3 regions of the Lysinibacillus sp. NPDC056220 genome follow, and region 1 is predicted to be linked to each of the others. Evidence: riboswitches for the same ligand, from Rfam matches in the RefSeq annotation. Region 1 holds a riboswitch; each other region holds the start of a gene.
What was found. Region 1 has a riboswitch for cobalamin ahead of ACOZBY_RS04700 (ABC transporter substrate-binding protein). Riboswitches for the same ligand answer to the same signal wherever they lie in the genome.
Positions count from the first base shown of each region.

Region 2: it holds a riboswitch for cobalamin, as region 1 does, so the genes downstream of both, nikA (nickel ABC transporter substrate-binding protein) here and ACOZBY_RS04700 (ABC transporter substrate-binding protein) in region 1, are expected to answer to the same signal.
Region 3: it holds a riboswitch for cobalamin, as region 1 does, so the genes downstream of both, ACOZBY_RS11725 (hypothetical protein) here and ACOZBY_RS04700 (ABC transporter substrate-binding protein) in region 1, are expected to answer to the same signal.

Region 1 is NZ_JBMOXD010000001.1:997,478-1,002,030, forward strand. It holds gene ACOZBY_RS04695 (FecCD family ABC transporter permease) at 1-568, opposite strand, end outside; gene ACOZBY_RS04700 (ABC transporter substrate-binding protein) at 565-1,536, opposite strand; cobalamin riboswitch at 1,681-1,863, opposite strand; gene ACOZBY_RS04705 (acyl-CoA dehydrogenase family protein) at 1,924-3,591, opposite strand; gene ACOZBY_RS04710 (class I adenylate-forming enzyme family protein) at 3,593-4,553, opposite strand, start outside.
Region 2 is NZ_JBMOXD010000003.1:82,540-87,092, reverse strand. It holds gene nikB (nickel ABC transporter permease) at 1-359, opposite strand, end outside; gene nikA (nickel ABC transporter substrate-binding protein) at 431-2,050, opposite strand; cobalamin riboswitch at 2,195-2,387, opposite strand; gene metE (5-methyltetrahydropteroyltriglutamate--homocysteine S-methyltransferase) at 2,508-4,553, opposite strand, start outside.
Region 3 is NZ_JBMOXD010000003.1:336,520-341,072, reverse strand. It holds gene ACOZBY_RS11740 (PH domain-containing protein) at 90-470, shown strand; gene ACOZBY_RS11735 (DUF4190 domain-containing protein) at 791-1,054, shown strand; gene ACOZBY_RS11730 (hypothetical protein) at 1,287-1,520, shown strand; cobalamin riboswitch at 2,233-2,416, shown strand; gene ACOZBY_RS11725 (hypothetical protein) at 2,649-3,407, shown strand; gene ACOZBY_RS11720 (GTP-binding protein) at 3,516-4,553, opposite strand, start outside.

The DNA.
Region 1 (4,553 bases):
ACGGCCAACCACGCATAGATACAGAACCCAGTAGCCAGCCGATTACTTGGCGTAGCTCCTCTCCCGATAAGGCAATCATTAACGAGATTAACGACCCTAAAAATGAACTAAAGATAACGCCCGTTAAAATAAGGGTTTCCATCTTTAGCGAACGGTCTACTATTCTAGCAAAGCTCATAACTACAACCATTGTAATGATTGCGCCTATCATGCTAAAGGTAGGTAAGGCATACAAGCCTACAACAGGTATCGAAATATTAAAAAAAATTGTCATGACTGCACCGACAGAAGCACCGGATGAAATACCTAATGTATATGGATCTGCTAGCGGATTTTTTAGCAAGCCCTGGAAAGCTGCTCCCGCAATAGCGAGAGCAGCCCCTACTAGCCCTGCTAAAAGCACACGAGGCAAGCGAATTTTCCAAAAGATATTGGCAGCCGTTTCATCAACTGACTGATTCCACAGCACTTCTATCGGAATATGAACAGAGCCTATAGCTACGCCACACCAAATGCTAATGATAAAAAGCGTACATGTTAATACATAGGCTGTTACTACTTTTTTCACTTAAATACCTCAGGGTAGATGGCTTTTGCTAACTCCTCAAGACCATCCGCTAAACGCGGTCCTTGACGGCTTGTTGTGCTTTCATCTACTTGCACAATGGCATTATTTTTCACTGCATTTATTGTATCGAAACCAGCACGCTTTGGTATTTTTGTTAAAATATCAGGTACATAGCTATATGTCACCACGATGACATCTGGATTTTTTGTGATAATTTGTTCTGCACTAATTTCATACCAATTATCACCATCTGCTGCTACATTTTTTGCATGAATCATCTCCAACATTGCGTTCATAAATGTGCCTTGACCAGCTGTATAAATATTAGGTTCATCAGAGGCCTCTACAAAAACATTCTTAGGTTCAACGTCTTTCACTTTCTCCTGTACTGCTTCTACTTTCGCCTTCATGTCAGCAATGATGTTTTCAGCCTCTGGTAATTTCCCTGTGGCACGACCAAGCTGTTCAATCGTTGTATAGGTTTCATTAAAATTCTGGGCATTTTTTACAACAAATACTTTCACGCCCGCCGATTCAAGTTGTGCAATGGCTGATTCTGAAAGAGACATGCTAGATTCATGTGCAAAAACGATGTCTGGCTTTAAGGCAATAATTTGTTCAATATTGTACTCCATGCCACCAACCTTATCCTTTTCAGCTACCTCTGGTGGATAATCGTCATTGTCTGTAACCCCGACTATTTCATCCTTTAAACCTAGGCCAAATAATATCTCTGTATTACTTGGAATAAGTGACACTATTTTCTCAGGAGGGGCCTCTAGAGTCATCTCCTTTCCAATAGCATCCGTTATAGTTATTGGAAATGTTGCCTCTTCCACCTTAGACGTTTCTTGTTGTGTTTGCTCCTCTGTAGCTGCGGACTTGTCATTTTTCGCCTCTTGTCCACAAGCTGCTAGCAACCCTATCGTTAAAAATGCCGATACTCCTATTTTCCAAAATTTCTTCATGTGAATCCTCCTTCGTAGATTTGTGCGTTCATGTGTTAGAAGTGTTCTTCCATCAAAATAAGACCCCTCATCTTCGAATGATGAGGGGTCAAAATCGCACCAAAAAACTGATACAAAATCCACCATCCTATCCTCGTAGGCTGTCATGTCTATGCTATAAAGGCAGGTCTCCTGGCTTGTGCTCATTACGTTTTTTCAAGCCTTCCCGAAATTTTCAGTGGCATTATTTGAAAAAACTCACACTTACAGTGGCGGGACCGCATCGGAATTACACCGATTTCCCTTTTCACTTTACATAAGTAAAGAACCTTTATAATATTCAGTTGAATTATATTATACATGAAATTAAAAGAAGTCGCCTCTATATCAAGGCGACTCCAAAGGTTGTTAGACAATTTCATCAAAATACTGTACGGTTTTCATCGAAGCACCAATCGGTCGTAATGACCAAGTTTGCTCTAAATAAACATCTGCAAGTTTTTCATATTTCCCACCAAATTTTTGTGCCCATTCAACTGCGATGACACTTTCATATAAATGAGCCATTTTTTGGGCAACATCCTTTGCTTCAAACGTTTTTGTAGCTTCATCGAGAGCACTAAAAATTTGTAATGTTGCCGATAGTTTAGTTAATTGCTCTTGAACGATTTTCACTAATGAATGGTCTGTTAATACTTCTAATCGCTCGCTCATCTCTTGAACAAACAATTCATGTGCTCTGTATTTATCCACTAAGCGAATAAGCTCCAACGCTAGTATATTAGCCGTACCCTCCCATACAGTCAACACTTGCGCATCCCTTAGTAAGCGTGGTGTTACAAAGTCTTCAATATAGCCATTCCCGCCATGTAGCTCAATTGCTTCACTTGCATAATGAACTGCCTGCTCTGCCGTTTCCTTTTTCATAATGGCAATATATAAACGATTCATTATGATGTCTTGTTCTGTCCCCTGACCACTTGTCACTTTGTCGTATAATTGAATAAGATCAAAAATCGTGGCTACTTCAACATGCAGCTTAGCAGCATATTTACCCAATGTATCCTGAATCATAGGGTACTGTGTTAAAGGTTTACCAAAGGCATATCGATTTGACACATAATGCTTCGCCTCCAAGAAGCCACGGCGCATAATACCAATGGATGCCACTGCATTACAAATTCTTGATAAATTAAGCGCCTCCAACATATAATAAATCCCTTTATTTGGATCACCAACTACATAGGCGAGTGCTCCATCAAACTCTACCTCACCAGATGGAACGGCTTTCACACCTAATTTATCTTTGAGTCGTCGAATACGAAGATGGTTAACCGATCCATCTTCATTTCGCCATGGAACTACAAATAGAGTTAATCCTTTAGAGCCTGCTTGTGCACCCGCTATTCGTGCCAACACCATTGCAACCCCACACATTCCAGCATTAGACGCGAAATACTTTTCACCATAGAGGCGGTACTCATTCCCTACAAGTTTTGCTTCTACTACATTTGCACCAACATCTGAGCCTCCTTGACGTTCTGTTAAAAATGTCGCCCCCTCATATAGCTCTAAATCGCCTGTTGCACAAACATGTGGTAAGAAACGCTGCTTAACTTCTTCCTCTGCATAATGGTCTAATAAATAGGCAGTGGCCATCGTTAATGTCACAGGGCAATAAAAACCGGGCTCTGCATGTGACAGTAAATAACCTTGCGCAAAGCTATAGACATAATTCCCCTTGTGACCTAGTTGGGGAATATCCTTATGCACATAACCAACAATACCCGTATTATATGTCTCTTCAATTGTTTTTTTGTAGCCGTCATTGACCCACACCTCTGAGACCTCTTCACCATAGGCATTATACCTTTGAAGGCGAGGCTCCCCTTGTCGATCGGTATGTTTCGCCCTCACGTCTATAGCGCCAGCACATAGCTCACCAAAGTCCGTCAATTCTCGATGCGCATAAGATGAAAATTCTTTACCCAACATCATTTCCAACACTTTCTGAAGCGTTTCATCACCTGTAAAGAAATTGCTTGTACGTGCTATTTCCTGTTGTAAAACTTTCATGCTATCTCACCTCTTGTCCTTTCAAAGATTGCTTTAAAATTTTGCCTGAGGCATTCCGTGGTAGCGCTTCCACTTTTTCAAAAATACGTGGTAATTTATACTTAGCAAGCCGCCCCTCTAAAAAATCTTTTAGAGCATCTTCATCAATATCCTGTTTAGCCGAATAAACAGCCTTCACTGTCTCACCCCATTGTGGATGTGGAACACCAATTACTGCCGCTTCAAATATCCCCTCAAAGCTTAAAAGGCAATCTTCTATTTCTTTCGGGTAAATATTGACTCCACCAGAAATAATCACATCTTTCTTTCGATCAACAATCCAAATAAAACCGTCTTCATCCATACGAGCGAGATCCCCTGTTTTTAACCAGCCGCCTATAAATGCCGCATTGGTTGCCACTTCATCTCTGTAGTAACCGAGCATATTACCCTCACCAAATAAAACGATTTCCCCTACTTCTCCTGCTGGTACATCTTCGCCATGGTCGTTAACAATACGTATCTCTGTACCTAAAGGTGCACGTTGACCAATACTCCCAGCCTTTTCTTCATGCTCCTTACCAAAAAGCAATGATCCACTTGGCCCCGCCTCTGTTAATCCATAAACACATGTTAAATTAGTTGTGCAGAATGACTGTTGAATAAAACGAACTTCGTTTTCGGATAACGGTGCTCCTCCATATACCCACCATTTCATAGAGGACAAATCAGCTGATTGCAATCTTGGCATCTGTGCTGTTAATAAATAAGCAACAGGTGCTCCAAAAAAATGGGTCGTTTTTTCCTGTTCAATGGAATCCATCAATAAGTCTGGCGTGAAAGTTGGTGTTAATACATTTGTAGAACCTACAAGTACACCTGCCATTAAGAATAAATGTAATGGTGCGGAATGGGTTAATGGCATCATCAGCAATATACGGCTTTCAGGCTTGACCTCCATTTCAACTGCAATCATTTGCGCA
Region 2 (4,553 bases), on a different contig from region 1:
CTAAAGGTTAAAATAAGGATAAATGCTACTAAAGCTAATTCGATGGTAGCGGGTAGCTTAGCAAATAGCTCATCACCAACGGGTAATTTACTAACAAAAGATGTCCCAAAGTCTAGCTGTAAAACGCCTTTTACCCATAGCAGATATTGCATGATAAAAGGCTTATCTGTCCCTAATTCTTCTCGTAAAGCTTGTATAGCCTCTGGTGTTGGGGCTATTCTTGCAAGTCGAAGAATGACCTCTGCTGGTTCTACTGGTACGAAACGAATAAACACAAAGGTCAGAATAGATACGCCTACTAATACAAATGGAAGTGTGAGAATTCTTTTTACACAAAACATCCAAGTCGATTCGTACATGTCGTCACTTCCTATTTCATCCGATGATAAAAAGAGAGTTGTCCTGGTTCGACACACTCTCTCTTTCATACTTAGTTTTCTTTATCCATTTGTGCATATGGAATGTCATACTCAGAAGCACGTGGTGCAAAATCCTTCATATATGGTTGATAAATAACTTGATTCGTTTCATACGATATTGGATAGAACAATGCTTGTTTGTGGAACATTGTTAAAATATCCGTGTATAGCTGCACGCGTTCTTCTTCATCGGTCCCGACTAATAATTGATGTATGTTAGTATCGATTTCTTGAGTATTTGGTAAGCCTAATTTTGCTTCATAAACACCACTAGCATTTGGTGTAGCTGATTCATTTGCAAAGCTATGTGGATCAGTCGGCGGTCCATTAGTTCGCCAGAAGTTAATATCAACCTGATCATCCATTAATTTTTGCAGACCGACCATCACATCGGCGCCTTCAATATTTAACTGTACGCCTATTTTCGCTAGCTCGCCCTGCATTAACTCTGCCATAGGTTTTTGAATGGCATCAGTAGCAATATAGATTAAATCTAATGTAAGGGGTTGACCATTTTTTGAACGAATTTTTTCACCCTTCTGTAGCGTCCATCCCGCTTCATCTAGCAATTTCTGTGCTTTTTCAGGATTATATATAATGGGGGCTAAATCAATATTGGCATATGGAATTGCTTCCCAAAATAGCGTGTTAGCCACTTTTTCTGTACCATGTGTAATGCTTTCTACCATTTGTTCCTTATTGATAGCATATTGCATTGCTTGTCGAACCTTTAGCTCAGCTAACGGTCCAGACTGTGTATTGAACAGTAATGCTTTTGTAGACAGTGGCTCAGATGTAGCTGTTTTATATTTGCCACTATCTCTTAAATACGTATAGTTATCTAAGCTAATAACCCCTCGCCCATAAATGACATCTAATTCTTCATTTTCAAAGGCTAACGAAATGGATTCCGAATTTGGGATGATTTTAACCTTTATTTTATCTACGAGAGGCTTTTCTCCCCAATAATGTTCATTACGGCTAAATAAAGCATATTCATCTTTTTTATAGTCGGTTAAAACCCATGGCCCTGTGCCAATAGCTGATTGAATGGAATCATTTGTCTTATCGCCGTCTGGGAAGCCATTATCCCCTAAAAAACGGAATGGTCTGACAAAGGCTAATTCGTTTAACACAGGGTAATACGGTTCGTCTAATTGCAAACGTATTGTTGATTCATCTACTTTGACGACCTCTTTTATATGGTTGACCATGCCCATCCAAGAATGCATGTCACGATTCGCTAATACCGCATCAAAATTGCGAATCACATTATCAGCATTAAAGGCAGTCCCATCCGAATAGTTAACATCCTTGCGTAAATGGAACGTATAAGCAGTTTTATCCTCTGAGATGACCCAGCTTTCTGCTAGCTTTGGCGTAATTGTCCCATCATCGTTATACGCCACTAAAGATTCATAAACCATTGCTTGAGCAGTCATCTGATTTGGTAAATATGTATGGGGGTTTAATGGGCCTACATCTAATGGCCAACCAATCGTAATCATTTTTTCATCTGTCTGTTCAGTTGATGCTGAGTTTCCTTTGTCTTTTTCCGTGCTTGTACAACCTGCAAGAAAACTGAAGGTCAAAACAAGCATGTAAGGCAGTAAATACTTCGTCCATCTCATTTTTTATCTCCTATCTCTATTCCCTGTTCATATCTACAAATTGAATAGAAAGAAGGCATAAAAAAACCTTATTCTACAAGAATAAGGACAGATAAACCTACAATACGTAAGCTACCATCCATCTCCCTATCTTTCGTAGATCATCAATGAATCTTCTTACAAGCAGGCATTCTGGCTTATGAATCATCATTTTGCTTCACCTTCCCAAGAAAAAACTCAGTGGTCATCGAAACAAAACTCCTCATTTACAGCTGCGGGACAGCATGGGATTTACACCCATTTTCCTTTTAATCGAACGAAAAATAATTTCATTCAAACTTGTAATGCAATATTTGAAATTAGTAATAAACATAACATGCTCAAATGTTCACGTCAATTTTATTTTCTGAATATAATAAACAGATACAAAAAGACCAGGCAGATAACCTGATCTTTGCTTAACTCCTTTTATCTCTCGTTATCTCGATATAGATTCCTTCACCTCCTGACGCAATAGTTTGGTAGCAGCCACCATATTAGCTAAAGCCGCTATTGTTTCTGGCTCTTTCCTTGTTTTTAAGCCACAGTCCGGATTAATCCAAAATTGATGTTTGTCTAAAACTTGTAAACTATCTCTCATGATGGCTAACATTTCTCCCTCACTCGGCACACGTGGACTATGAATATCGTATACACCTAATCCAATCCCTTTTGTATAAGGATGCACTTGAAGTGAAGAAATAAGCTCTCCATGGCTTCGTGATGTTTCAATAGAAATCACATCAGCATCTAGCGCACTAATGGGTTCTATGAAATCGTTAAATTCGCAGTAACACATATGTGTATGAATTTGTGTTGTATCTTTTACACTCGAGGTAGCAAGTTTGAAGGCATTGATTGCCCAGTCTAGGTAAGCCCCCCAATTTTCTTTACGAAGAGGTAGCCCTTCTCTTAGTGCTGGTTCATCCACTTGAATAATGGAGATACCTGCCGTTTCTAGTGCTTTCACTTCCTTACAAAGTGCTAAAGCAATTTGATAGGCCACATCTTTCCGAGAAATATCATCACGTACAAAGGACCAATTTAAAATGGTCACTGGCCCTGTCAGCATCCCTTTGACAAAGCGCTTCGTTAAGCTTTGGGCATACGCTGACTCTTTCACGGTAATGGATGAAGTCCATTCAACATCTCCATAAATAATCGGAGGCTTCACACAGCGAGAACCATACGAAACCACCCATGCTTTTTCAGTAAAGGCAAAGCCCGTCAGTTTTTCACCGAAATACTCGACCATGTCTGTCCGTTCAAATTCTCCATGAACCAGTACATCTATATCCATATCCTCCTGCAAGTGAATCCAGCGCTTTGTTTCCAGTTCAATAAATGCTTCATAGTCTGTATTCGATATTTGTTTCTTTCGCCAAGCATTCCGATTTCTCTTCACCTCATCAGATTGAGGAAAGCTACCGATTGTTGTTGTAGGGAATAGTGGTAAGGCTAACGCCTGCTGCTGTAATTTTTGACGTTGACTAAAATCACTATGTCGCTCAAAATCCTTTGTGGAGACGGATTGAACGGCTTGCTGGATCATCTTATTTTGACGAATCGGATGATTTTTTAGTGCTTCAATGGCTTTCATACTTTCTGAGAAATTATGACGTCGAGTTCCGTTTTGACCCTTTCTATATTTAGTTAGCTCAGTAATCTCTTCGATTTTTTCATCGGCAAACGCCAGTGCTTGTTTGAGAACAGGGTCCAACTTCTTTTCAAATGAAGTAGATATTGGTACATGTTGCAGGTTACTTGAAGGTTGAATCCACAATTCCTTAGCATCACTTAGTTTTTCAATTGCTTGAATCATGGCATTCGCTTCCGCTAGGTTTGAACGCCATATATCACGACCATTGACCACCCCAATGGCTAAAACTTTATCTGGAGGGAAACCATATTGTCGAAGTGACTCCATATTCCCTTTATAGCCATGTACAAAATCTAAGCCAAATCCTTGTACAGGCAGTGTAATTAATGTTTCATAGGAGCATAATGCTTCAAAGTATGTTTGTAGCATTAGTTTTGCTGCTGGAACTGTCATCATCAATTGAGCATAGATTTCTTGAACTAGCTTCAGTTCTGCTGAGTCAAGTGTCGTCACTAAAGATGGCTCCTCTATTTGAATCCATTCGGCACCTGCATCTACTAATTCTTGAATAATCTGAGCATAGAGAGGTATTAAAGCTAATAAGTATTCGACCTGCGTTAATTTATTGTAGCCCTTAGTGAGCTTATAAAATGTATAGGGGCCAATAAGTGTCGGCTTCGCCATAATACCGAACGCTTCCTTTGCCTCTAAAAAGTCGGCTAATACCTTATTTTCTGTTAGCTGCAACGGTTGTCCTTCATACTCAGGAACAATGTAGTGATAGTTGGTATTAAACCATTTGGTCATTTCACTAGCTACTGCTGAATGATTTCCTCTCGCTACACTGTAGTAGGTATGTAAATCTACCCTTCCACCTTGCCAGTT
Region 3 (4,553 bases), on a different contig from region 1:
TTACAGAAAAAATAATACCAAAACTTGGAGTCGTAGCCCGGTTCTCTTCATAATATATTAAACAAACAAAAGCTGAAAGGGGATAAAGAATGGGCTTATTTGATGGATTAATCGGCAATGCAAGCGAGGTGAATTTTGAAAAATTACAGGAGGAGGTCAAAGATTTATTAATTCCAAACGAAACCATCAAAAATGCCTATAAAATTATTAGAGACATATTTATTTTTACGAATAAACGATTAATCCTCATTGATAAGCAAGGAGTTACTGGTAAGAAAACGGAATACCATTCGATCCCCTATAAAAATATTATTCATTTTTCAGTAGAAACGGCTGGTACATTTGATTTAGACGCAGAGCTAAAAATATGGGTATCAGGCAGTTCGCTACCTATCCAAAAAAGCTTCAATAAGGCGACCAATATTTATAAAGTGCAAAGTGTTTTAGCGCAGTATGTTTTAGTCTCGTAATAATGAAATAAAGCCACAATCACGAATCACATACAAAGCCCGCATAGATGCGAGGCTTTTTTGGCTGTGCTTAGAAAGGGGGAATAGGGATGGGGAAATTACTATGTGAGGGGTGTATGCTGTCGCCCCGTTCCAATTAGGGAGCAAGCGCACAGAGCTTAGAAATTAGCAAAGAAATGCTGACTGGTTCTCCCTTACGCATAACCTTTTATATTGTAAAATAATAGATATATTTCAATAATATTGATAGAATTCAATGGATGGAACTGTTTTTTGAAGAAGTGTTATTCGTAACATTAGATTGTTGGGGGGTAATGGAAATGGTTGAAAAAATTGAAATGAATAATAAATCTATCATTTCATTAACGCTTGGTATTCTTTCTATCATCGTACCATTTATTGGATTAGTTCTTGGGATTTTCGGAGTAGTTTTATCAAGAATGTCAACAAAGGAAATTGCTAAAAGCAATGAAAATGGCAGAGGTTTGGCAATTTCTGGTTTAATTTGTAGCGTGATCGGGATTATCATTCAAACCTTTGCAGTATTGTCTATTATCCTTTTTTATTCAATTACTGGTGCTTAGCTTAGTATTTGACCTTAGAAAATACCGTTTTAAGTTGGACGGGAAGAGGAAAAGTGGAAATGGCCATGAGTCAGGATACCAGCCTGTTACGAATACACACCATAAACCTCTTTTTTTGTGTTGAAAATGCATGACCTTCCCAAGCCCCCTGTTTTTAAGATTTTGCTCAAAGCTTTTTTCTTTTTGAAGAATAATAGTTATACACATTACTATTTGTAAAGATGGTGAAACGATGGAACAGATGCTAAAGGAAATAATGTCTCCAAGTCATCAATATAAAGTTCAAATTATAAAACGGAGAGATGGTCTTTTTACAACAGACGTATATATGTGGCAAGAAGACTGCGGATATGAATTTTGGAGTCCTATTAAAAAAGGATTGAGTTTGATTGAGACTGAGGAAGTAGCCGTAACCGTAGCCATTGAACAATTAAGACAATACTCTGGTGAAGTTATTACTCTTTAGTTACATCACTCAACGCTGTCAGATGTAGCGAGAATCGTTGAATCGCGTAGTTGTGCGTATAGGTTTGTCTGAGGTGCGTTTATAGGTTGTTTATGTTAGTATTTCAAAATGATGCAAGTGTCTTATCCCGATTTAACTCGCGGTTTTGCGTTAAAAAAATGAGCGCAGGAATCCCCTGCCCTCGTAACTCATTTTATCAAATATTACATAACTAATAACCTAAATTAAAAGTGTCGTAAATCCTTTTTTAAAAGCCGTTAATCATTCGCTAAAATTTATTCTCATGCGAGTATATACGTCGAATAATAGATGAAGGTGATACGGATGTTAAAAAGAAGATATTCGGTAAAGGACGTATTAGGACAAAACATTAACTAGTTTCGCTGATTTAATATGTGAAAAAGACGACCATTTTGCTGATTCGTTGGAAAAGACCAGAACGTATAGCGGTAAAGAAATTGAAGCTATTAAGTATTATGCTGCGTAGAAAATCCGAGGGGATTTCGAAAGAGATGACCCGCATGAAGCTGAGGAAGTATCATACCATCAAAGTAAATAGGAAGACATGTTGTCAGAATTTCAGAGTTTGTAAGATTAAGTGAAGAAATGGTTTGGAAAATATTGTGATATTTGACTTTAGAAATCCACTACTTTACAATTGATTTTAGTAATCTAATAGGAATGTGGAGTACACCCGATTCCTATGACAATTGAATAGCGTGTAGTAATAGGTGTAAATTGCGTGCAATTTGCTTAAAAGGGAAGTCGGTGTGAATCCGACACTGTCCCGCAACTGTAAATGTGAGCGACTTTTCAGCAACCACTGTCAAATGATGGGAAGGGGAAAAGTGGCGATGACCATGAGTCAGGATACCTGCCTGTTATGAGTACACACCATAAACCTACGAGGAATAGGAGGTGGCATGTTGACAAAACAGAATGCTCTGTTCGTCACAGTACGTCAAACGCCCAAAGTTCATGAAAGGGTTCATTTTCGAACTCCTTCACATTTACTTAGGGTTTGTTTGGCATTGTGTGATGAATCACATTAAAGCGAAGGATTTCCTCAAACATAGAAGGAAGTCCTTTTTGTTTTGAAAATATGTACGCAAAGGGGATGCACATAGGATGAATATTCATGAAACGATAACACAGGAAACGCCTTTTGTAGATATGACCATTTGTAAGCAGCCAAGGACAGAAATTGCTAAAAAAGCGAAAACAAGAATGGTGGTTGAATCACTGATTGATCAATTATTAGCAACGAAGCTGATTCGCAACAACCGCTTTTTTGAGCGAATTTTATATAATAAAGACATTATTTGGATAAGAAATGGTGAGGTAGAAGGCCATCTTTTTGCTCTGGCAACGTTAACGGATCAACTGAAAACGAAGACGAATAGCTTTATGATGTATATGCCGACGAACCCTATTATATATGAGGTGAACGGGGAGCCGTATCACTTAATTACACGCATTGATTCAACACGAGCAAAGCCTAACCTTGATCGCCTTTCACAAGAGCCCAATCCCGTGTTAAGCGCTGCACGTGTCAATGATTTACTATGCTCCATTGTTATACGTTTTTATGAAACTTATATAAATGATTTAATGGAAATTTCTCATCAGGATCAACTAATCGCATTCGCGCAGCAGGAATATAAACAATTTCTGGATGCGGTTCAGGAGTTAAATGGTGATCACTTAAATTGGCATCCACGAGGGAACGGCCATGAGCTATTGTTAACATTAATTGATCAACTACAAATATTAAAAAGTCAGCCTGGTAAAGTTTTAATCGACTTCACTAATACGCAGGGCTATGTGGTGGTTGAACCTGCTTATCAGGTCCATAAGCCCTCAAAGAAAGCTGTCGGTGCGATATGAAAACAAGCCCTCCATGAAGCGGAGGGCTTGTTTTATTTATGCCAGCGTATCATGCTTCATCTGAGGCTATTAGCCTAACACACCGTCCTTGCAAATACTTTACTTGACTTATCCCTGACAGTGCATGGCTGCTTGAGCCTCTTGCCAAGGGACAGTATAGCCTTTGCCTTTAGCGCAAAAAATGCTGGAAGAACTGTATTCAGGGTCCGCATTTTTATCATAGCCTATCTGGCCTATTACTTCTTCTGCATTATGACACACATCATAGCCATCAAATTGGAGGGTAAGTGAGCCTTTCCCATTGGTATAGGCAGCAAAGATTGTGCTATAGCTCATAAAGGTTGCTACAGGTGCACGTCCTGTCAAAACAACGTCAGTTTCGGTGAGGTCTGGGTCGTCGAATGTGCCGGCAGCCTGTTGAATGTCAGTCATCATACGGCCAATAAAATCATTGGAAGCTTTCATTTTAAAGCGATAATATGGCTCAAGCAGGATGTTCTGTGCTTGTTCTAGTCCTTGACGTAGTGCTCGGAAAGTAGCTTCTCGGAAATCACCACCAGAGGTATGCTCATTGTGACCACGCCCCGTTAATAGCGTAAAATGAATATCTGTGACGGCGTAGCCTGTGAGTAAGCCGTGATGATCACGCTCAAACAAGTGCTTCTCAACGAGACGCTGGTTGCCCACTGATAAATCATCGGCATGACAGGCATTACTAAAGGTAATTCCTGCTCCGCGTTCATTAGGCTCCATTAATAAATGAACCTCTGCATAATGCTTGAGTGGCTCAAAATGACCGTAGCCTGTAACGGTTGTCCCAATTGTCTCCATATATAATATTTGCGGCTCTCCAAAAGAAATGTGTAATGCAAAACGTTTCAATAACACGTCAATCAGGACTTCTAACTGAATGACACCCATTATGTGCACATGGATTTCCTGAAATTTTTCCTGCCACACGACACGCAATGACGGCTCCTCGGCCTCTAGTAAACGGAAAATCCTTAATACTTCTTTTATATGTTGCTCACCCTCATATTGAACTTTTGCCTGTAATGTAGGGACAAGCTCATAGGGCAGTGATAGCAATTTACTGCCAATTCGATCCCCAATATTTGCCTGACTGAGCCCTTTAACAGCGAAGAT